3 regions of the Geobacillus sp. FSL K6-3411 genome follow, and region 1 is predicted to be linked to each of the others. Evidence: riboswitches for the same ligand, from Rfam matches in the RefSeq annotation. Region 1 holds a riboswitch; each other region holds the start of a gene.
The links. A riboswitch is a leader RNA that binds a small molecule or an ion and turns the genes downstream of it on or off. The one in region 1 is predicted to bind thiamine pyrophosphate.
Positions count from the first base shown of each region.

Region 2: another riboswitch for thiamine pyrophosphate. It lies ahead of thiC (phosphomethylpyrimidine synthase ThiC); the one in region 1 lies ahead of NSQ22_RS03460 (ECF transporter S component).
Region 3: another riboswitch for thiamine pyrophosphate. It lies ahead of NSQ22_RS11245 (long-chain fatty acid--CoA ligase); the one in region 1 lies ahead of NSQ22_RS03460 (ECF transporter S component).

Region 1 is NZ_CP150187.1:677,377-685,581, reverse strand. Features, by position in the region: gene NSQ22_RS03495 (thiazole biosynthesis adenylyltransferase ThiF) at 458-1,483, opposite strand; gene NSQ22_RS03490 (thiazole synthase) at 1,480-2,247, opposite strand; gene thiS (sulfur carrier protein ThiS) at 2,249-2,452, opposite strand; gene thiO (glycine oxidase ThiO) at 2,449-3,588, opposite strand; gene tenI (thiazole tautomerase TenI) at 3,585-4,196, opposite strand; gene NSQ22_RS03470 (energy-coupling factor transporter transmembrane component T) at 4,213-4,995, opposite strand; gene NSQ22_RS03465 (ABC transporter ATP-binding protein) at 4,992-6,446, opposite strand; gene NSQ22_RS03460 (ECF transporter S component) at 6,462-7,052, opposite strand; TPP riboswitch at 7,311-7,418, opposite strand; gene NSQ22_RS03455 (class I SAM-dependent rRNA methyltransferase) at 7,565-8,205, shown strand, end outside.
Region 2 is NZ_CP150187.1:440,053-448,257, forward strand. Features, by position in the region: partial or broken gene NSQ22_RS02195 (IS1182 family transposase) at 1-1,214, shown strand, start outside; gene NSQ22_RS02200 (HAMP domain-containing methyl-accepting chemotaxis protein) at 1,480-2,733, shown strand; TPP riboswitch at 2,861-2,974, shown strand; gene thiC (phosphomethylpyrimidine synthase ThiC) at 3,138-4,829, shown strand; gene NSQ22_RS02210 (aminotransferase class I/II-fold pyridoxal phosphate-dependent enzyme) at 5,172-6,347, shown strand; gene NSQ22_RS02215 (thiamine pyrophosphate-binding protein) at 6,344-7,984, shown strand; gene NSQ22_RS02220 (aldehyde dehydrogenase family protein) at 8,119-8,205, shown strand, end outside.
Region 3 is NZ_CP150187.1:2,225,443-2,233,647, reverse strand. Features, by position in the region: gene NSQ22_RS11275 (tetratricopeptide repeat protein) at 1-571, shown strand, start outside; gene NSQ22_RS11270 (hypothetical protein) at 694-936, opposite strand; gene NSQ22_RS11265 (IS256 family transposase) at 953-2,188, shown strand; gene NSQ22_RS11260 (ABC transporter permease subunit) at 2,377-3,267, opposite strand; gene NSQ22_RS11255 (ABC transporter permease subunit) at 3,269-3,976, opposite strand; gene NSQ22_RS11250 (IS110 family transposase) at 4,511-5,788, opposite strand; TPP riboswitch at 6,491-6,600, shown strand; gene NSQ22_RS11245 (long-chain fatty acid--CoA ligase) at 6,630-7,757, shown strand; gene NSQ22_RS11240 (acyl-CoA reductase) at 7,754-8,205, shown strand, end outside.

The DNA.
Region 1 (8,205 bases):
ATGTTATTCATATCCATTTTTTCACCGAAACATGCCTGTGAAAGCAAAGTTTGCTTCACCGGGCGGAAATGGCTGCACATGTCGTTCGCAGTCGGTTTCCATTCCTTACTTTAAATATAACAAATTTTTCGCCAACTGGCTATAGTTGAAGCGTTTCATTTCCATATACATCCAAATAAAAACGCGCCGGGACGCGCCGACGCGTTTTAGGATTCAAGCCAACAAGCTCCAATAAAATACATAAGCACCAACAATGAAGCGATATTCAGCGTAATTGACCACTCAACCATTCATCTTTCCCTCCCGTTCTCATCGTACCATATGAACAAGCGGGAGAAGCGGGCAAAGAAAGAACGTTTTTTGACAGTTTCGTGACAGCTAAAAGAGAGGGACGCCCCTTGACACGGACGCCCCCATTCCGTATGTTCGAGAGATGCTCCCTTCATGCTCAACGGTTTTACCCTAAATACCGGTAATAAATCGTTTTCGCCTCTTGCACGTCTTTTGTACCGTGCACAAGTGCACGGCCGTCACCAAATACGACGAGCCTCTTGTCGCCGATCGAAACAGAGACGAGATATGGGTTTGCTTCAGCTTGAAGCCCTTGACGTCGAAATAACGCTGCCAGTTCATTTAAATCGTATTGCCGACGGGCAGACGGGCGAATTTGCACGGAATCACGCCCACACAACACGGCCGTCTTCGTCTGCTGTTCATAAGAAAGAAACGGATAGGACGGATCATGACCGCACGTCGGACAATTATCTCTTTTCACTGCATCAATGCGAATGGCCGCATATTCGTTCGTCCAAAGATCAAACGAGACGAGCTTGCCGCGTAACGCCTCCCTGTCTTCGACTAAAATTTTCAACGCTTCTGCCGTCTGGTAACTAACAACCATTTGCACCGTCGGGCTAATAATACCGGCCGTGTCGCACGTCAAGCCCCCTTGCGGCACCGTTTCTAGCAGGCAGTATAGGCACGGTGTGCGCCCGGGGATAAAGGCGTAGCTTAAGCCGTAGCTGCCGACACAGGCACCGTAGATCCACGGAATGCTGTATTTATAGGCGACATCATTGATGACCATGCGCGCGTCAAAATTGTCGGTTGCATCAATCAGTAAATGGGGGCGCTGCTCAGCCACAAGCGCCTCCAACTCCTCTGGACCGGCATCCCCGACAATGGCCTCAATCTGGACATCACTGTTTACTTGTTCGAGACGTCGCTTGGCAGCGATCGCCTTTGGCAGCCGCTCTTTCGCATCCGCTTCGCTGTATAACTGCTGGCGCTGTAAATTGCTCCATTCGACGTAGTCGCGGTCAATGATCGTCAATTTGCCAATCCCAGCGCGTACGAGCGCTTCAGCATTGCCCGTGCCAAGCGCTCCAGCGCCGATTAAGACAACATGCTTTTCCCGTATTTTCTTTTGTCCTGCCTCACCGATTGGGGCAAACAATTGCTGTCGGGAATATCGTTCGTTCAAACAACACTCATTCCTTCCATCGGGCTGCTCGCTGACGCATAGCGCTTTTTCGGGATACGCCCGGCTTCATAGCCAAGTCGGCCCGCTTCAATCGCCAGCTTCATCGCTTTTGCCATTTTCACTGGATCAGCTGCACCAGAAACAGCGGTGTTTAGCAACACCCCGTCCGCACCAAGCTCCATCGCCAGCACTGCATCCGCCGGGCCGCCGATGCCGGCGTCAACAATAACCGGCACAGTCGCTTGCTCGATGATGAAGCTCAAATTGAGCGGATTGATGATGCCTTGCCCTGACCCGATTGGCGACGCCCCTGGCATGACCGCATGACAGCCAAGCTCCTGCAGCCGTCTTGCCAGCACAACGTCATCAGACGTATACGGCAACACGATAAACCCTTCTTCAAGGAGCATTTCTGCTGCCTTTAACGTTTCAACCGGATCCGGGAGCAACGTTTTGTCACAGCCAATCACTTCTACTTTAATCATATCACATAACCCCGATGCTTTCGCTAGCCGCGCGATGCGCACCGCTTCTTCGGCTGTTTTCGCCCCGGCAGTGTTTGGCAGCAGCTTATATTTGCTTAAGTCGAGCTGCTCTAAAAAGTTCGGCTGCTCTGGAGAAAAAATGTTCATCCGCCGAACCGCAAATGTCAAAATTTCCGCCCCCGATGCTTCCACCGCTTCTTTTTGCACATCTAGGCTCGGATATTTGCCCGTTCCAAGCAACAACCGTGAAGAAAATTCATATGGACCGATTTTCAACATCTCAACCGCCTCCCACAAAATGAACGATTTCGACGCGATCGCCATTCGCGAGCGTCGTTATTCCGTACTCATGCTTTTGAATAATGCGAACGTTGACTTCCACAATCGCCAGTTTATTATCAAGACGGAAATGCGAAAGCAAATCACTAACCGTTTTCACCTCATCGGGCACGGTGATCGTCTCCCCGTTAACGATCAATGTCATTCAATCCCCACCTTTTCTTCTGAATGGCGTGTCAAAGAAAACGGTGACAAATCAACCTCAGGCTCTTTCCGTTCGATTAAGTCGGCCATTAGCTGCCCGGTAATCGCGCTGAGCAAAATCCCGTTTCGATAATGGCCGGCAGCGACAAACACGCCGTGTCGCTCCGGATGTTCGCCGATATATGGCAAACCGTCTTTCGTCTGCGGACGGATGCCGCTCCACGCCCTCACCCATTCTGCCTGTTTGACATCCGGAAGCAGGCGGGCAGCGCGATGAAGCAAATTCATGACCCCGCCGGCGCACACATGCCGGTCGTATGTGCCCGGAGTGGACGTCGCACCAATCAACAGTTGGTTGCCTCGCTTCGGCACAATATAGCAACCGTTTTTGGCAAACACGGTCGCCTGCAACAACGGAACCGGTGTACGCACCATGACGCACTCCCCTTTGACTGGGGACACAGAAAGAGGAAGCCCAAGCAGGTTGCCAAGCTGCGACGCCCAGGCGCCCGAGGCGATGACGACCGCCTCAGCCGAAAATGTTCCATCCGTTGTGTCAAGGTGATGCCCACCGGCGTCTGAACGGATGTTCAATACTTCTGTATACTCATATAAGCGAGCGCCGGCTGATACAGCAGCATGGACGAGAGCAGCAGCCAAATCCGGGGCGCTCACTTGTCCGTCGCCTTCAATGTACATGGCCCCAACAATCGCTTCCATTGAGAGGCGGGGCTCAATCTCAAGCACTTCCTCTTTCGTCAGCCAGCGCACCGGCTGGTCCGTCGCGCTCCAAAATGTATAATGCCGGCGGAGATCTTCCGCCTCTTCCTCCGTTGTCGCTATTTTGATCATCCCTTTTTCGACGAGGCCGATGTCAATCCCCGTTCGTTCCTTCAACTCTTCCGCCAAGGACGGCATAAGGGTCCTGCTTTTTAAGGCGAGCGGCACGAGCGGACTTGGCGTAGAAAATTCTGCTTGTGCTCCGAGCATGCCGGCGGCTGCGCTCGACGACTCACCAGCCATCGTTCCTTTTTCTAAAATCGCGACGCGATACTTCCGTTTGGCAAGCTCGAAGGCCACCGCCGCCCCGATCACCCCACCGCCAACAATGGCAACGTCATAATAATGTATAGTCACTTGATCCTCTCCCCCTTGACAATTTCAGCTAGCCGTTTCGCTTCACTGACCGGATCAGCTGCGAAAAAAATCGCCGACAACACCGCCACTCCCGCTGCCCCCGCTTCTAGCACTCGGCGGGCATTGCCGGCATGGATGCCGCCGATGGCAATGACGGGAATATGTACAGCAGCGGCTATTTCCTTCAGCAAGTCTACGCCGCGCGGAAGCACCCCCGGTTTGCTGGCGGTCGGAAAAATATGGCCGAATAAACAAAAGTGGGCACCGTCCTCTTCCGCCTGCTTCGCCTCCGCCAGCCCATGCACCGAGCATCCGACTGTCAAACTCGGAAATGAGCGGCGGACAGCCCGCACCGGTAGGCTATGGTAGGCGAGTTGCACTCCATGGACGCCATACACTGCAGCCACATCGACGCGGTCATTGACGATGATTTTTTGGGGTGGCACCCCGACACGAAGCAGCGCAGTGACAAACGCGGCAACCTCGCGCGCTGTTTTCTCTTTTTCACGAATATGAATGCAATCGGCGTACGGATGGATGTGCTGACAAATGGCGGCGAACTCATCGGCCGTCTGCCGACCGGTCGAAACGAAATGAAGCGTTCCCATCTAGATCCCTTTCTTTCTACCGTACATCGTTTATAGAAATGTACGGATAATGAATGCCAACATGATAGGAAACAAATAACAAAACGACAAACAAAATAACAAACAGAACGTCATATTTGCCAAACCCGATTTCATAGTAAAACGTGCGCGGGCCGCTGCCTGAAAACTGTTTCGCCTCCATCGCCACCGCGATGCGCTGAGCGCGCCGAATGCTTTGCGATAAAAGCGGAATGGCGTAGCGTTTCACTTTGCTAAACCCTCCACGATTCGGCACGCCGCGTACTTTCAAAGCATAATGCACGTTTTGAAACTCCTCAATCATCATCGGCAGCAAACGGACAGCTGCTAGAAAGCTGTACGCATATTTCGGCTTGAGCTTCAGCTGCTGCATCAGCGAGTAAAATAGATGCACCGGCCGGGTCGTCAAGGAAAAAATTAAACCCAATAGCCCGAGTGCCAAGGCGCGAAACCCAAGATGCACACCGCGCCAAAAGCTCTCTTCCGTAACATGGATGAGCCCCCAGCGAAACCATGTCGTCTTTCCTTCACCAAACATCATCATTGATGAAGCGGTAGAAACAAAGATGAGAAAGAACGGCAAAAACATCCAAACAAGTGCGTTCGCCGAATAACCCGTCCCAAAGCAAAACAAAACAAAAAGGGCGAGCGAGAAATTGATCAGTACGTTCGGATTATGAATGAACAAAACAGCAAAAAAGAGAATAACGAGCACGATCAACTTCAAGCTCGGATTCGTCTCATGAAGCCATGTCTCACGGCGGTGAATCTCCCATTTCATTGCCCGGCTCCTCCTTCGGCGAACGCCAACTCCCGGATACCTAACCGCTCGTCCTGGACAAGTGCTCCGCCTTCAATCACCCAACGTCTCGTCGCAAAGCGGCGGACGATTTGTTCATCGTGAGTGACCATCACAATCGCTGCCCCTTGTTCACGGTACGATTCAAGCATCTCGAGCAAAGCGAACGTATTTTTCGCATCCTGCCCAAATGTCGGCTCATCAAGCAAAAAGAGTCGTTGGCCGGCAACAACGGAGGCAGCCACACTCAATCGACGCTTTTGGCCGACTGACAGCTGGTACGGATGCGTATCTTGTTGGCCGACAAGGTCAAATTCGCGCAAAAGACGGGCGACTGTTTCTTCTGTTTCCTCGCTCGAACGCCCCTCGAGCCGGAGCGAATAAGCGAGCTCATCCCGTACGGAATGGGTGACAAATTGGAACTCCGGATTTTGAAACACAAAAGCGATATGACGATGCAATGGCTGCCGCTGCTTGACATCATCTCCTAACAACCGATAATCTCCTTGTGTACGGATGAGCTGCATGAGTGCGTGCAAGAGTGTACTCTTACCGGCACCATTTCGGCCAGTGACAGCAATCCATTCACCTGCCCGCACCACCGCTTCGGAAACGCTAATTTTCACTTCCCGCTTGCGAAAACCACGAAAATCGCGAAGACAAAGGAGTTCTTCTCCTTCCCGCCACTTCCGCCGCTGTACCCTCCGGTCGTATTCGTCCCAAACGCCCGGATGCCAAATGCCTTCAGCGCTGATGACATCTTTATATTGGGAAAATACTGTTCTTGCCTTGCCATCAGCCATGACTCTTCCATCACGGCCGAGCAGCACAATCCGATCAACAAAGTCAAGGACATGATCGATTTTATGTTCGACGATGATGACCGTTTTATCGCGGCTCACCTTCTTGACAGTTTGCCATACTGCTTTTGTCCCTTCCTCATCAAGCAGTGCGGTCGGCTCATCCAAAAACAGGACCTCCGGCTCAAGCGCAAGCACGGAAGCGAGCGCCAGCCGCTGTTTCATCCCGCCGGAGAGTGTATGAATATCCGTATGCGGTTCGATTGTCAACCCAACTTGATCCAAAAGAGCGCGAATGCGGGCGGGCATCTCCTCGCGCGGTACCCCTCTATTTTCAAGAGCGAATGCGATTTCCTCATCCGCGTACGGCATGCAAAATTGTGCATCCGGGTCTTGAAACACATAGCCCCACCGTTTTGGCAGCTCGAGATGTTCCGCCTTCATCGGCACATCGACTGAGTTGGGAATGATGCCAGCCATCACTTGCAACAACGTTGACTTGCCACATCCAGATGGGCCAAGAAAGAGCACTTTCTCCCCTGCGGTAATCGACAGTGATAAATCGTGAAACAACAGCTCACGATGTCCGGGAAATTTGAGGCGCAGCCGATCGATTGTAATTCCATGTCCCATCGTTTATCAGCCGCCTTATCGGTTCAGCGCATCATAATCTTCTTTTGAAGCTGGCCGCCACATCTGTGTCACCCCGGTTTTCTCAAGCGCCTTGGCCAACGAGACAGCGAACACGCCGGAAATGAGGATGGCACCAACAAAACGTGCCAGCAAAAAGAGCGCCATATTCCATGGGGCTAGCGCCTCGATATATCCTTTGTAAAAGTCCATGATGAGCGAACCGACCGTGGCGCTGACTGCGCTTAACGATACGACGAACACGTCAAAGCGCCGATAGCGGAACGCCGCAAACACAAGCTCAGCAAACAATCCTTGAACAACTCCATAAATGAGCACCTCAAGCCCCCATTGCGACCCCATGATCAATTCGCCGGACGAAGCCGCAATTTCGGCAAGCAGCGCCACTCCTGGCTTACGGATGAGCAAATAGGTAAGCGATGAAGCGATAAACCACATGCCGTAAACCAATTGATCGGCATGAACCCCGAACACTTTCACGACTTCATATACTGGGGACCATACTTTGTAAATGACACCAAACACGATTGCAATCACAATCGTTGTCAAAATGTCAGCCAACTTCAATCCTCTTGCTGTCTTCACCATCGCATGCCTCTCCTTCCACAATCGTCCCCCGCTCCATCAATGTCAGTCTAACGGACTGTCATCATTCGAACGGGTACGCCATCTTCAAAAACTTATATTCGCCGCCGCTCGGCGGCTTCACAAATTTGCTTGGCAATTGACATTCTTTCTCCCCCTTTTCCAAAAAATAAAAACGCCGCTTCCTTTACTAACTAGCGTAAAGAAAGCGGCTTGGGCATACCATTTCGCAAGGCAAGGCAAAACCATCCTTACCCCATGTGTAGCTCCTCTCCACTTCCCTACGCTGGTATTACCCAGATCAGGTGCTAAGGGTCTCAAAGGCACACTTTGATCTCAGCCTTTCTAAAGGCCCCCCTAGTGGATGTCCCATCATGATGACATTTTCCTATTCAAATTTATCATATCACGGCAGCGGTGATTGTCAACTCTTTTTTCCGTCCGGCGTTGCGCCGCCCACCATGATTCGCTATGATTAAAACGCAACGACTGACTATCGAATGGGAGTGGAATTGATGGCAAAAGTCATTTTAAAACGCCAACGAAAAAAGCGGCTTGAACAAGGTCATCCATGGATTTTCCAAAGTGAAGTCGACCGCATTGAAGGGGACATTACGCCAGGTGATTTCGTCGATGTCTATAACCACCAAGGTTATTGGCTGGCGAAAGGATACATTAACCCGGCCTCACAAATCATTGTGCGCATACTGACGCAAAACCCCGATGACGAACTGAATGAGGAGTTTTTTATCGAGCGCATCCGCCAGGCATGGGCGTACCGTGAACGGATGATTCCCGGCATCCGCTCTTGCCGCGCCATCTATGGAGAGGCCGATTTTCTGCCTGGGCTCATCGTCGATAAATACGAGGATGTGCTCTCTGTACAAATTTTGGCGCTTGGAATGGAAAAACGTAAAGATTGGATTTTGCGCGGCTTGCTTGATGTGTTCGCACCAAGAGCCATTTATTTGCGCAACGATGTGTACGTTCGGGAACTTGAGGGACTTAAACAAGAAAAAGGCTTTTGGTATGGAGAAGCAGAAACAGAAATCGAAATCGAGGAAAACGGCGTCAAATATATTGTCGATATTGAAGGTGGTCAAAAAACCGGCTTTTTCTTCGACCAGCGGCAAAACCGCGCCGCCCTCCGCCCGCT
Region 2 (8,205 bases), 240 kb from region 1:
CCTCATCACTCGACGCCAAGTAAAAACTATGCGCGTCGTTTCGCTGGAACGGATGTATTCCATCAAATTTTTTCACGGATTTTAAAAGAAGCCTTTGAACACGGATTGGTAGATTCGAGTGTCTTGTACGTAGACTCCACTCATGTCAAAGCAAGCGCCAATAAAAAGAAGTTTACAACGGAAATGGCAGAAGTCGAAGCCAAAGCCTACCAACAGGAACTCGAAAAAGAAATCGAACGGGATCGGATCGCTCATGGAAAATCGCCGTTGCCATCTGAGAAAAAAAAAAACGGGAAGTAAAAGTAAGCAAAACGGATCCGGAGAGCGGACTGTTGGTGAAAAATGAACGGGAGCGAGTGTTTGCCTATTCGTATCATACAGCTTGTGATCGCAACGGATGGATTCTACAGACCTACGTGACGGCAGCCAACGTCCATGACAGTCAAGCGTTTTTTGTGCTGTTCGAACGAGTGAAACGGGAAATCCAATCATGTCCGGAAGCCGTGTGTGTAGACGCAGGATATAAAACTCCTGCCATTGCCAAGTATTTACTCGAACAAGGGGTAAAGCCGATTTGGCCGTACACTCGCCCGAAAACAAAAGATGGATTCTTTCGGAAATCAGATTTTGTGTATGACGAATATTTTGATTGTTATCTATGCCCCAATGATCAAGTTCTATCTTACTCTACTACGAATCGGGAAGGGTACCGGGAATACAAATCGGACCCGGCGGTGTGCCGAAGCTGTCCGTATCTTCATCAGTGCACGCAAAGCAAGAGCTACACCAAAGTAGTCACTCGCCACGTATGGCAGGACTACTATGAAGAAGCAGAGCATTTGCGGTATGTTCCGGAATACCGGGAACTCTATGCCCTCCGAAAAGAGACGATTGAACGGGATTTCGCCGATATGAAAGAGAAGCATGGTCTGCGCTGGACGCATTACCGGGGATTGGAAAAAAATGAGGCGCAGGCGATGCTTGTTTGTGCTGCCATGAATTTAAAAAAACTGGCGAATTACCTATGGAAGGCGAAGCACCGCCCTTTCTTTTCCTTTGCATGGCTTCCCATCCTACCCACTTTTTTTGAAAACATAGTCTATTTATGGAACAAAATGGGTTTCAGACATTCGTCTGAAACCCATTTTGTCAACAGTCTGAAGCGGTCTTCCAACTGGAAGCCCGCTTTTTATGTTGATGTTCAAGATAGATAAACTTCGGGGGGCAGGCGGCTTAGAAGGTCATGTGGGGAAATATCCCAGTTCTATGCCACCGGTAGCCAGAGATGGTGGGTGTCGTCGTGGAGAATCGCAAAATACGTTTCATTATAATTTTTTGGGCTAAGCATCTCCGCAATGTAATATCGGCAAAATGTTTGGATGTTCGATTAGGCACAAAGAAGGAAAACCTATGCACATTGCCGAATATGTCAATGCTGTATAAAACATTTTTAGGCGATAGAAAAAGGGGGAGAAAGGTTTGTCGTTAATGAGCTATATCATCCGCACGATGTTCGTCGTGATTCCGAGCACGGCGGTAATCGGCCTTGCGATATGTCTAGCTAACAGCATTCGCGGGGCGGCGTTTTGGTGGACGTTAGCCGCTACGTTGCTGCTTGGTGCGATTGTTGGCTTCATTTCGGCAACGCTGAATTATCGGCGGTTTGTTGCTCCAATTGCCGTCATTAACAAATACTTAAGCAAGATGACAAGTGGGGACTTAACAGTGCGCGTACCGCTCAACAGCGTGCGGCAGTTGCGGCCGATTGCCACATCGTTAAACAATATGGCGGATGCTTGGCAAGAGGTGATAGGCCGCATTCAACACCATGCGGACGAAGTGTCGCAGTTTTCCAACCAGTTAGCTACTGTTGCCGAACAGACGACGAGGGCGACAGAACAAATTGCGGCAACGATGGACGGACTTGCTTCCCATGCGGAAGAGCAGGCGAGTGCAGCCCGCGGCACAGCGGAATCCGTCAATGATATTTCCCGAACGCTCAGTGATGTTGCCCGTCAAACAAAAGAAGTGGCACACAGCGCCCAAGAAACGGCAACAAAAGCAGGGGATGGCAAGCAATCTGTGATGCAAATGTCTGAGCAAATGCAATTTATTTATGACCACGTTCAATCGCTCGGCCAAGTCGTTAAAGGGCTCGGGGAGCGATCGAACGAGATTGGACAAATTACTGAAGCGATTACGAGCATCGCGTCACAGACGAATTTACTGGCGCTCAATGCGGCGATCGAAGCGGCGCGTGCCGGTGAGCAAGGGAAAGGATTTGCCGTTGTCGCGGACGAGGTGCGGAAGTTGGCGGAGCAGTCAGCGCACTCAGCGCAGCAAATTTCCGATCTGATTAGCTACATCCAGGAAGAGACGAAGCAGGCAATCGCCTCCACGGAACGGGTCGTCGCTGAAGTGGCGCAAGGGTTGGACGTCGTCGCTGTTGCCGGTCAGTCGTTTGCCGATATTCGTGAGGCGGTCGGTCAAGTAAGCGAACAAATTGGACAAGTATCGTCTGCGATTGAACAAATGACGGGCCATGCCCGCCAGGTGGATGAGGCGTTCCAACAGATGACCAAAATTGTCGAACAGTCAGCAGCTAGTGCTGCCAATGTATCGGCAGCGACTCAAGAACAAATGGCTTCTGTTGAAGAAATTGCTTCTTCGTCGGCATCGCTCGGTCAGATGGCGGACGAGATGCGGACGATGTTAAAGCAATTTTCGGTGTGAAGCGGAAAAAAAGCGCGTTTACTGAGGAAAGAAACACGGTACATCAGTTGTGATATGGAATAAAATGGTTTGTTTATTTTCTCATTATGTAGTAAAATAAAAAAAAGTCAGTCATCATTGTTATACGCTTATCTGCTAGGGGAGTCCGAGAGCCGGGCTGAGAAAAGAACGCGATGAAGTTCTTTGACCCTTTGAACCTGATCTGGGTCATGCCAGCGTAGGGAAGCAGGCAGCGGGAACAGATGGACGCTTAGACTGTTCATTTGGCCTTTTTGCCTTGATCGGGTTCCGTGTTGCGGGACCCGTTTTTATTTTTCACGGCAAAGAGCGGCTCGTTTTTGCCTTTGCTTCGGCTGGCTTGGCCTCGGATCCTAAACCATCGTTGATTTAGAGGGGGAATCCGTATGGAAAACATTCGCTCGTTTATGTCATTTCCAGCCAGCCGGAAAGTGTACGTCGAAGGATCACGGCCGGACGTGCGCGTGCCGATGAGAGAAATCGCGTTATCACCGACGAAGACACCGCAAGGAGAGGTGGAAAACAAACCGGTGCGCGTCTATGACACAACCGGTCCATACACAGATCCTGATTTTGAGCCGAATGTAGAAAAAGGATTGCCGCTTCTTCGCCGCAACTGGATTGTTGAGCGAGGAGATGTCGAAGAAACGGAGCCACAGTCCACCGCCGGCCGTGCGGCGTCGCTTCCGTTTGCACGACGTCCGCTGCGGGCGAAGCCGGGGAAAGTGGTCACGCAAATGCATTACGCCAAAAAAGGAATCATTACACCGGAAATGGAATTTGTCGCGATTCGCGAACAAATCGACCCGGAAATCGTCCGCCAGGAGGTTGCCGCTGGCCGAGCGATCATCCCTTCGAATATTAATCATCCAGAAAGCGAACCGATGATCATCGGCCGCCGTTTTCATGTAAAAATTAACGCCAACATCGGCAACTCGGCTGTTTCTTCCTCGATTGAGAATGAAGTGGAAAAACTGCTGTGGGCGGTACGCTGGGGTGCTGATACGGTGATGGATTTGTCGACCGGCAAACAAATTCACGAAACGCGTGAATACATTATCCGCAATTCGCCAGTTCCAATCGGAACAGTGCCGATTTATCAGGCGCTTGAGAAAGTAGGCGGCGTACCAGAGAAGTTGACATGGGACGTGTACCGCGAGACATTGATTGAGCAGGCTGAACAAGGGGTTGACTACATGACGATCCACGCTGGTGTGCGGCTTCATTACATTCCGCTCACCGTCAATCGGACGACCGGCATCGTCTCACGTGGCGGCTCAATCATCGCGCAATGGTGTTTGGCCCACCATGAAGAAAACTTCTTATATACGCATTTTGAAGAAATATGCGAGATTTTAAAACAATACGATGTTGCCATTTCGCTTGGTGACGGCTTGCGCCCGGGGTCCATTGCTGATGCAAACGACGAGGCACAGTTTGCTGAACTTGAGACGCTCGGTGAGCTGACGAAAATCGCTTGGGAGCATGACGTGCAAGTCATGATTGAAGGACCGGGGCATATTCCGATGCAGAAAATCCGCGAAAACGTCGAGCGAGAACAAGAGCTTTGTCATGGTGCACCGTTTTATACGTTAGGGCCGCTTGTCACCGACATTGCGCCGGGATACGACCACATCACGTCGGCGATTGGCGCCGCGATCATCGGTGCCTACGGGACGTCCATGCTTTGCTATGTGACGCCGAAAGAACATTTAGGGTTACCAAATAAAGAGGATGTGCGCGTCGGGGTCGTTACATATAAAATCGCCGCCCACGCCGCCGATTTGGCGAAAGGTCACCCAGCCGCCCAGCAGCGCGACGATGCGCTCTCGAAAGCGCGCTTTGAGTTTCGCTGGAATGACCAGTTCAACTTATCGCTCGATCCGGAGCGGGCTTGCGAGTATCATGATGAAACATTGCCGGCTGAGGCGGCGAAAACCGCTCATTTTTGCTCGATGTGCGGGCCGAAATTTTGCTCGATGAACATCTCACACGAGCTGCAACGGAAAATCAAAGAAGAAGGAATGAAAGAAAAGGCGAACGAATTTGTGCGCGGCGGTTCATCGCTGTATCGGTAAGGAGAGGATACGTTTTGTATACCGGACGTTAACTAGGCGTCCGGTTTTTCTTTTATGCTTATAAAGCGGTAGTGTAGATGGGGGTGAGAAAAGCAACGAAAGGGAGCTCCTTCCATTCGATCGATATTCTAATTATTTGAAATGAATAATAAAATGATTTACGAGAGGAGATGAGCTAGACGAGACAAATGATACATGTTCACCAAAGCAACAGTTCCATCGTTCAGAGAGGGCAGTTGCCAAACAACGGTGAGTGATGATCCGGCTCCAGCCAGCATCGAACACCCTGTCGTTTGCTTGTTCCGCGCCTCAAACAATCGAATCGAAGGGGGAGAGGCCGCGATGAAGATGGCTTCCGACCTTGTGAGAAGAATGCCGCCGTATTTATTTTCGGACTTTGAGCGAAAAAAGGTCGAGCTTGCGAAAAAAGGGGTTGATGTCATCGATTTAGGCATCGGGGCGCCAGATTTGCCGCCGCCGTCGTTTCTTATTGAGACGCTGAAACGCGAGCTGGATGACCCACGCAATTATACGTATTCTCCGTACGCCGGCTGCCGCGAATATCGCGAAGCCGTTGCTGACTTTTATGAGCGGCAGTATGGTGTCAAGCTTGACCCAGACACTGAAGTGCTCGCTTTGATTGGCTCAAAAGAAGGCATTGTCCATCTATTGCAGGCGCTGATTGATCCGGGGGATGCAGTGCTTGTTCCGAACCCGGGCTATCCGGTGTATCGAACTGCTATTCACCTTGCCCGAGGCACGCCGATCGACTTGCCGCTGGATGCAGCCCGTGACTACGCACCACAATTTTCCGCTATTACTCCATCCACTTATGATCGAGTCAATATCATGCTATTAAACTATCCAAGCAATCCAACAGCATCATTAGCCACCATCGATGTTTTCATAGAAGCAGTCATGCTTGCAAAAAAACATCGTTTTCTTATCGCCCATGATTCAGCCTATTCATTATTGACATTCGGTGATGCCTTTGCTCCGAGCGTGCTGCAAGTTGACGGTGCCAAAGAAGTAGCCATCGAATTTGGATCTTTATCGAAAAGCTATAACATGGCTGGTTGCCGCATCGGTTATATCGTCGGCAATAAGGAGGTCATTCGGGCGCTCTCCATCTTGAAAAGCAATATTGATACGTGTCAATTTTTGGCGGTGCAAAAAGCAGCGGCCGTTGCATTGCGGAGCGGAGATGAAGCCGCAAAGGAGAACAACCGCATTTATGAAGAGCGGATGAAGGCAATGACGGTTGCACTTTGGCAAATAGGCGTGCCCGTTCAGCCGCCTCGAGCGACGTTTTTTCTTTGGGTGCCAACGGCGGTCGGTTACTCTTCCGCTCAGTTCGCCGCTCGGTTGCTTGATGAGGCCGGGGTGATCGTTACACCAGGGACGGCGTTTGGTTCAGCAGGGGAAGGGTATGTGCGCATATCACTCGCCGCTCCGAAGGAACGGCTGCTCGAAGCCGTTCGGCGCTGGAAAGCGATTGAATGGGAGGGACGGCCATGAAAAAGCGGGTGATGCGTGGCCTTTCTGTCCCGCAAGCGATTGTCGAATGCTTAAAACAAGAGCGTATTTCTCATTTGTTTGGCGTGCCGGGAGAAAGTTATTTGCCGCTGTTGGATGCGTTGTACGATGAACCAACCCTTCAGTTCATTTCTGCCCGCCATGAAGGAGGGGCGGCGTTTATGGCTGAAGCGTATGCGAAAGCGTCCGGCAAACCAGGTGTCGTCTTAGCGACGCGCGGAGTCGGAGCGTCTAATTTGGCCATCGGGGTTCATACAGCACGTCAAGATTCGACCCCGCTTGTCGTCCTGTTAGGACAAGTGCATCGCCGATTCCGTGGTCGTGAGGGATTTCAAGAAGTAGAACTAGACGAATGGTTTCGGCCGCTTGCGAAATGGGCAGTCGAAATCACCGACCCCGAGCGCGTTCCAGAACTCGTGCAACGGGCATTTCGGGTGGCGAAAACGGGACGACCTGGTCCGGTTGTCGTCTCTATTCCTGAGGATGTGTTTGCGTCAACGGTTGCTGAGGCGGTGTTGATGACGATGGATGTGCCGCGCCCAGCCCCAGCGGATGATGAGGTGAAGCGGATTGAAGCGGCACTCGCTGCTGCCCGTCGGCCGCTCATTGTCGCCGGTGGCGGGGTGAAGCGGGGGCGCGCTGAGCAGGCGCTGCGTCGCGTCGCTGAACAATATTCCCTTCCGGTTGTTGCCGCATTCCGCCGCCATGACGTGTTTCCGCATGACCATCCGCTTTATGTCGGCCATCTCGGTCTTGGCGCACCGGCAGCTGTCGTTGAGACGGCCAAGCAGGCGGATGTTATTTTGGCGGTTGGAACGCGGTTGGCGGAAGTAACAACGCAAGATTATACATGGCCGCTGCCGCATCAGATGCTCATCCATATCGATATCGACGAGGAGGCGCTTGGCAAAGTGTTTTCAGCGGACATCGCCGTTGCGGCCGATGCCCACGAGGCGTTGTGTGCACTGTTAGGGCGGCATATCGTCCCGACGTGGAATGAATGGGTCTTGGAGCGCCGACAAGCTTATGAAGAAACAGCGAGGCTGCCGCAGCCGCCAAGAAACGTGCAAGAAGCCATCATCGCTCAGCTACAAGCGCAGTTGCCGGACGATGGAATGATTACGAACGATGCCGGCAATTTTGCCGGCTGGCTGCACACCTTTTTCTCCTTCAAGGAACAGCATATGTATATTGGCCCAACATCAGGAGCGATGGGATACGGGCTGCCGGCGGCCATCGGCGCGAAGCTCGCCCATCCGGAACGGCCGGCCGTTTCGTTGTCAGGAGATGGTGGGTTTCTCATGACGGCGGCCGAACTCGAGACGGCGTCCCGTTATGGCGTCCCGGTCATCAGTCTCGTGTTTAACAACCGGATGTATGGGACTATTCGTATGTATCAAGAGCTTCAGTTCCCAGGACGAGTGGTCGGCAGCGGACTAGGTGAAGTGTCGTTTGCCAGATTGGCTAGGGCATTAGGTGCCAACGGTGTTACGGTGGAGACAGCCGATGAGTTTGCCGCTGCCTTTAAGCAGGCGCTCACTGCGACGAAACCAACCGTGATTGAGGTGATGACGGAGCCGGAACAACTGTCTGTGACGATGAGACTGTCAGACAGATGAAAACATTGGAGAAGAGTTTCCGCATTGAGACCGAGATAGCCCATGAATCATGCAATGAAAAGGACAGCTGTAGCAAAGTAACAGCGAAACGACATCTACTCGTACAGCGAATCAATAGACAAAGGAGGATGACGATGAAGGCGTTGAACTTTATTAATGGAAAATGGCAACCGGCTTTGAGCGGCCAATGGGCGCCGGTGATCAATCCGGCAAATGGGGAA
Region 3 (8,205 bases), 1.5 Mb from region 1:
TGAGGAATTCAACGAATGTCAGGCGTTTTTGCATGAAATGGGCGAAGCGTTTAACGCCATGTTTGGCGAAGAACGGCTGAAGCTTGAATGTGATTTCCGCATTCTTGCCGATTGGCGGCGCGATATTGATCGGCTTGCGAGCGGGGCGCAAATTGATAAGCTGAACATTTTCCTTCGCCGGACACCGGGGCAGCTGCTGTTGAAAGGAGCGGGCAAACTGCTTGGGGCCTTCGCGCAAAATAAGGTGATGTTGGCGCAAAAGTATAAGCAATTTATCCAAATGCAAGATTACACGGATGTAGCGGAAACGGTCGCCGGGCAGTTGTTGTTGCCGTTTGAATGGTTTGCCAAATCGCTTGAGCGTGACATCACCCAATTTTTCCAAGCGCCGTTGGCGGTGTTAAACGAAACGTTAGAACGATTGGAGCTCGAAATTGTTGCTCAGGAAGAGGAATTACAACAGATGCGAACAAATCCAGAAGCCTATCGCGATCCGCTTGTTCTTTTTGGCATTCGTTTGCGACAATGCGAGCAGCTGACGCAGGCGGCTTCTGCTGCGGTTCAAGTATAAGGAAAATCGGCCGGATATCGGCCGATTTTTCTCAGACTGTTGAAAAACGATTTTGTCGAGGGACAAAACCGTTTTTTTTTTTTATGATATACGTTGAGAAAACAACTGATAGGAGAAACCACTTATGTACTACTACCAATCGAACGTAGAGATTCAACAATCAAGCTTATGAATTTTTCACCTTCATTATTTATTTTTAATTTTTTACCCTTCTTTTCAATATGAATGCTCTTTTTAAACCATTTAGTATAAATTGAGATGATATAATAGTTAAGTCCATATAATTGTGTAAAAAGGGAAATAGAAAAAGAGCCATGTTGCTTCCCCTTTGGTAGAATAAACAGTGGACCAAAAACACCAAACATAAGGAGGAATGCAACCATGGCTCAATATCATATTACCCTAAATGATGAACTTTTGCACGGGTTATTCACCAGAGATGAGGGATTAGCTAAGCTATTGGAACAAGTCCTCAATCAAATCCTCGAGGCACAAGTAGAAGAACAGCTGGGAGCTCGCCGTTATGAACGAACGGAAGAACGAAAAGGCTATCGAAACGGTTCGTATCCACGCCAGCTGACGACCCGGGTGGGACGGTTGACCTTGCGCGTTCCACGGACAAGAGATGGGGAGTTCTCTACGGAACTGTTCCAACGGTATCAACGGAGCGAACAAGCACTGGTACTGGCACTAATGGAAATGGTGGTAAACGGGGTGTCTACCCGAAAAATCACTCAAATCACGGAGGAATTATGCGGCACTTCGTTTTCCAAGTCCACGGTCTCCTCACTGTGCAAGGGACTGGATCCGATTATCCAAGACTGGAATTATCGTTCCCTTCATGAACACGTGTATCCGTTTGTGCTAGTAGATGCTATTTATACGAAAGTCCGGGAGGATGGACGAGTACGCTCCAGAGCCGTGTTGATCGCTACAGGAGTGAATGAGGAAGGATATCGAGAAATTCTTGGCCTGCAAATCGGAAACAGTGAATCGGAGTCCAGCTGGAGCGAGTTCTTCGGATGGCTGAAAGACCGGGGACTCCGGGGAGTGGACTTGATCATCTCGGATCAGCACGGTGGGCTGGTGCAAGCCATTGAAAAGCATTTCCAAGGCGCTACATGGCAACGATGCCAGACACATTTTATTCGTAATATCCTCGATGCCGCACCAAAGTATATGCAGGATGCCTTGCTCGAGGAGATTCGTGGGATTCTTCATGCTCCAAATAAGCAAACGGCCCGGCTGTTATTGGAACAAGTGCTGGCCAAATGGGAAGAAAAAGCCCCAAAAGCCATGCAAATCCTCGAAGAGGGATTCGAAGACGCCACCGCCGTATTGGACTATCCGGACCGTTACCGGCGGCGCCTGCGCACGACCAACGGAGTGGAACGGCTGAACGAAGAAATTCGCCGCAGAGAACGGGTCATCCGCATCTTTCCGAACCGGGAATCGGTGTATCGCCTCGTTGGTGCCGTGTTGATCGAAATCGATGAAAAATGGATGTCAGGGCGCAAATACTTGGATATGGCTGAATATTGGCAGTGGCGGAAAACGAAAGAGCAAGGAGTCCGATCGGTGAATCAGGAGGCTCCGGCGATCAAGAGAGTGGGATAACCTCTACGCCGTGTCAAGGAGAACGTGGAATACCGGAGCGAAGCGAGGATATGCCGCGAAAGCTCCTTGACACGCCTGTTCCTTGACAACATGATCATTTGTCCGGGAAGGCGACCGGCAGGGAGACTTTCCGGTCTTACCTACCATACGTCAAGTCATCAGGTCCATGTTGTCTATCAAAGGGGAATTTACACAATAATTTGGACTTGACCTGATATAATTGTTAAAGAAAAAAATACAATTGGTATAAGTGGGATCCAAGGGGTGATGCTTATTACTTGATAGCTGTCACCAATAAGTCCTGACCATTCATAGGAAGTCGTTTTCGGAGGGTCTATCTGCATATAGTCGACATAAGTGCCTCCAAAAAACAATTGTAGCACTCCTAGGTGAGCTAACACCATTAATACTTGAATGAATTGCTGAATAGACAACAGAACCCAATTTTCCAAAACATGTGGAAGCACATGCACTTTGAAAATATGCCATTTGGAACCGCCTAATATTTTAGCTGCTTGGACAAACTCTTCCCTATACACTCTCCGAATGTCATTGGCAATATAAAATGACAACGTTGGAAGAGCAAGAACAGTGAGAACAAATACTTCAAATACGGCCCGTTTCCAAAAAGGATGCGGAAACCCGTCGCTCGGCATCCATAGCACATTGACTAAAATAAAGTAAGCGATTAACGTTAACGGAACGACAGTAAAACTATCAAAAAAGTTTTCTAGTTTTGGAATCCATTTTTTGCAGTATACTCCTAACGTTCCCCCGATCATAATGGCCAAAGCCATGCGCAACATCATGATAAGCAAAGCGATTCCTATAGTAAATTTTGCGCCTTGAATCATCATATGAAGCATGTCGTATCCATTGCGATCGGTCCCTAACGGAAAACGAAGAGAAGGTGCAAAAGGAGGAGTGCCGATAACATTACCATTTTTATCAAAAAGAATTGGAACTTGTCGAATGCTCCCATCATTAATTATGCTGTTTAACAAACTTAATAAGAGCAATATGCTGATAAAAAGGAACCCCAGCATAAATAACTTGTCCCGGATCAATATACGAATCAAGCTACTTCTCTCCTTTCCACATCTGTGGAAGAAATAAATAAGAGATTTTATAAAATAAAAAGACAGGGATATATAATAATAACAACCCGAGCGCAAACACTTCCGGAGTATGATATTCAAGCAAAAAAGCAGTAATGCCGCTCACGTTAAAGACATACTCGATGATAATCAAGTTCGAAAGCATAAACCAAATCATTGTTTTCGAATAATAAATCAATCCCGGCGCTACGTTCCGCAGCACATGTTGATTCAAAATATAGAAAAAAGACAGCCCTTTTGAAAAAGCGTATTCTACATATGGCTTATGAAGTTCGTTTTCATATTGCTGCAAAAGAAACTTTGCAAACAACAGAGAAATCGGAATACTCAGACAAGTGGTGGGCAAAAAAAGGCTTCTTTCCTCTCCTGCGGAAGCAAGCTGAAAGATGAGCCAGCCGGTTTTTTTGAATATTACAATTACGATTAACTGAAAGGTCACGATAATCAGCAGATCGGGCAAGGATTCAAAAAGACCCAATATCATTTTGATTCGCTCCATATGGCTCCGGAAGAAAAGAAGCGTGATATACGTTATTCCCCATGCTAATATTAGTGCTACCACGATTGCCAACCCGCATAATAGAAGCGACTCCCGATAATGAATAAGAATTTGTGGGAATACTTTTCTATTCGTTCCATATTCGATACTTAGTGGATGAATAAGCTTCATGATGATGTATCCTAATGTTTTTACATATTCCTTTACATTGATCGAAATATTATGAAATAAGCTGGGAAAACCACTGACCATCACTACTCCTAGGATTGCCAATAAGCATTCTAGTATTATTCCAGCAATGAATTTCATTATTCTTATCAATAATGTTCCTCCCTCTATAAATGTTGATATATCAACGGTTGTAGCCGTCTCAGGGGTGTCAAAAAAATATTTTTCGACAAAGATTCTAACATTATTTCTTAAATATGTGTATATCTTACATTGACTGGGTACGCTTCGCGGCCACTACTGGTTAAATTTGGTTGTAGTGGAGGAAGCGTATGGGATGCACCGTGGATCTCTGCATCGCTGATGATGACGAACCCTCCCATGTCTCTTGGCATCCTTGTGCCTACATTCCTTCGTTCGGTCTAGTCATCAGGCAGAGGCCGGCTAAGCTCCTTTAGGGACTCAAGGTCGAATGGATGATATCGCGCCAGCTTCTCCGTGTCATCCTTGTTGTCTAGAGAATCGAGACTATAGGCATCAAGCAGCCGTTTCGAGGCCAAAGATGTCCTGCATCATTCGCTTCGCATCGAACGCTTGGTGCTTCGTACATACAGCGTGCAATACCTTCAATAATTTTCCGCATAACACCACAATCGATTGCTTCTTCCGCAACGGATTATCAGGACGTGTCGTGTAATATTCGTGCAGCTGCCGAAACGCTTCGTTGTGGCGGATCATCGGCATCATCACGCGGAAGAGGAGGGCGCGCAACCGCCTTCTTCCACGCTTCGAGATCCGTTTTTGCCCTTTGTGTTGGCCGGAGGAATGTTCCCGCAGCGTCAGGCCCGCTAATTTGATAAGCTGCCGCGGATCCTGATAATGGGAGAAACTCCCGATCTCTGATAACAGTTCTACGATGGTCGCATCGCCTAAGCCCGGAACGGTCTTCAACCATTCGTACTCGACCGATGTCTGTACGAGTTCGATCAGCTGCTCTGTCAGTGCCTCGATTTCTTCTTCCAGTTGGCGGTACCGGCGGACAAGCGTGGCAATTTCGATACGGGCCATCTGTTGTCCTTCCGTTACGCCAATGGAGTGTTGGGCCAATTCCATCAACTTCTTCGCTTTCGGTTTTTGTGGCGATTGTAATCCCTCACTTTGCCGGTAAAGGGCCAGCACCTCTTCCAGTTCTTTTCCTGCCAGATCACTCGGAAATGGCGTATATTCCAGCACCGCGAGCGCCATTTTCCCAAATGACGGGAAGACTTGGGAAAACTCTGGAAAATATCGATCGAGCCAGCGAATCATCTGATTTCGAACTGCTCCCTGTTCTTCCACCAATTTGGAGCGAAATGTCGCTCCAACGCGCAGCTCCGCCTCCATCCCTTTCAGAATACGCGGATAGCTGAATCGGCCGTCTTTCACTAACCGGGCAATGACGAGCGCATCTTTCGCATCATGCTTGGTTGGAAGGTTATCGTCCAGCTCTTTCGATCGCTTCACGTGCATCGGGTTTGTCATGACGAGAGGGATGCCTTTCTCATCAAGAAAATAGGCGAGATTCAGCCAATAATGTCCCGTTGGCTCGATGCCAACGATCACCTCGGTTTTTCCAAATTCCTTCATGGCTTCTACGATACACTGGTACAACCATTCCAATCCTTCTCTCGATTGCAGAACGGGAAACGGCTTTTTTAACACCCTCCCTCGCTCATCCACAAAGCAGGCATAATGTTTTTTCTTTGCGATATCCATCCCAACAACCAGCGTTTGATCGGTGACTTGATTAATCTTCTTGTTTGAGATAGAATTCATGTATAGTCCTCCTTGGTATCCAAATTAGGGGTCAATTCGTGCGATTGACACCCCCGAATCATACCAAGAGGGCTTTTTTTATTCAAGTCCCCGAAAAAACTTCTAACAGGAATGCTCCTTTCTAATAAATTAATTTTGTAACATAATAAAAAAATGGCGTATTATTAATTTTCTACAAACATTTATTCATTTTTAATCCTGATACCTCTATGTTTCTAGATATTCGCCACGAAATGGACTTGACAATCAGATTTTTTTGAATTGTGGTACAAAAACGTAATTTCCTGTATGGTAAACGTGATCTAAACATTAACCAGGGAGGAATTTTTATTTGCGATCCCAGTTTATCAAATATTTTATTTATTTACCATACTTCGCTAGTTTACTTGGGGGTAATCATCTTGTTTTTTAGTAAAAACAGAGACTGTTGAAAAAACGGCCGATTTTTTATGTCCTCCATCCCTCCTGTCGGCCAAGCGAAAGTCAGACCAGAAGCAGCGAGCAACGAAGGAAGCATAATGTTTCACTGCTACGGGTAAGCTGGGGGAAAGACAACGGTTGTGTAGTGCCGCAAATTTGGCTCATCCGTCCCGGGTGTCCCTTGCTATACGCTAGCTGGACGTTTACAGGAAGGGGGATGCTTCCATCGCTTTTTTTCTTGCATTCTTTTTTTATAAAGAGTAGACTTTGATTGTAAAAAGATAATACGTTTACGGGAGCTTGTGGAATCAGGCTGAGAGTACGGCTAATCCGCCGTTGACCGTTTGAACCTGTTGGATAATGCCAGCGCAGGGAAAGAGAGTATGGACAAGCACTTTGCCTGCGCGCAAAGTGCTTTTTTATGTGGATCGGAATGCGCGATAAGTGGAAAGGGGCGGGGAAGGTGACTCAACAAGAAATCATCGAAAGCTTGCTTCAGTTTATCAATCAAGAAACGTCCACAGAGGAAGAATTCAATGAGCATGCACTCATGCTATTTGCTTATCAATACGAAAACAATCTCCCGTATCGTACATATTGCATGCAAAAAGGAAAAACGGCAAGAACGGTGAAAACGTGGCGGGATATTCCGGCTGTACCGATTAACGCCTTTAAAGAATTAACGTTAAGTTGTGTTTCCCCCGAACAGGCTGAGCGCGTGTTTATGACGAGCGGCACGACGAGAGGCGTGCGCGGGAAACATTATCATCCAACGTTAAGCGTGTACGATCATTCGATGATCGTCAATTTTCGAAAGCGGTTCATGAAAGAGCGTGACAAAATCAAAATGGGAATTCTTTTCCCGACAGAAGAGCATATGCCGAACTCTTCACTCGCTCATTATTTAGCCCTCGCCGTCAACGTGTTTGGCACGGAAGACAGCCACTATCTTGTCGACCGCGACGGCCTTAATATGGATCGGCTTCTTGCTGAGCTCGAACAGGCGGAACAATCAGGTGAGCCGTACGCTCTTTTAGGCGCTTCGTTTAGCTTCGTTCATGTATTTGAGGAGCTCGCAAAGCGCGGCAAAACATTCCGCTTGCCGGAAGGAAGCCGGATTCTTGATACGGGCGGCTTTAAAAACCAGTCCCGGGAAATGGATTTGGACGAATTTTATGATACGCTGTCTGCTTACCTTGGCGTCCCGCGCCGTGAGTGCATCAACATGTACGGAATGACCGAGCTTAGCACGCAATTTTACGATGACGGAAATGAGACCGTTCCATCGGTGAAATCCGGACCGCATTGGATTCGCACAAGGGTGATTCACCCGTTGACCGGAGAAGAGATGCCAAAAGGGAAACGCGGCGTCCTCGTTCATTGCGATCTCGGCAACTTTAACTCGGTAACAACGATTTTGACAGAAGATATGGGCGTGGAAACAGACGGCGGCTTTTTGTTGCTTGGCCGGGTGCAAGGGGCGGAAGCAAAAGGTTGCTCGATGGCGGTCGAAGAATTCATTCGTGCGGCGAAGGGGACATCCGAATGAGAGAATATGCCGGCTATATTCCTCATATCGGGGATGAACCGATCGAAACGCGCGTGTTAACGTTTGAAAAAAACGGCGAAAGAGTCGAAGTGGAAGTTCCTCTTTTAACGGTCGAGCAGTTAAACAAAGTCATCGAAAAAGTGAAACAGGCTAGCGCCCAGTTTCTCAAATCGCTTTCGGTGACGGAGATCATCAACTTGCTTGACCGGGTGATGGAACAGCTGTTAGACCGCCGCCATCCATACCGGCAAAAGGCGGAGCAAGTGCTGCCGATTGTGACTGGCTATGATGAAGAAATGGTTCGTTTAGGGTTGACTTCGTATTTCAAAACGTTCCGTAAGCCGCAGCTGCAGCGCTTTCTTGTTGAGGACTTGGAAAATCCGCTGCTTCTTGATGATTTTCAACCGCGGCCTAAAGGCGGCCTTTCCAAAGCGGTCGGTCCGGACGT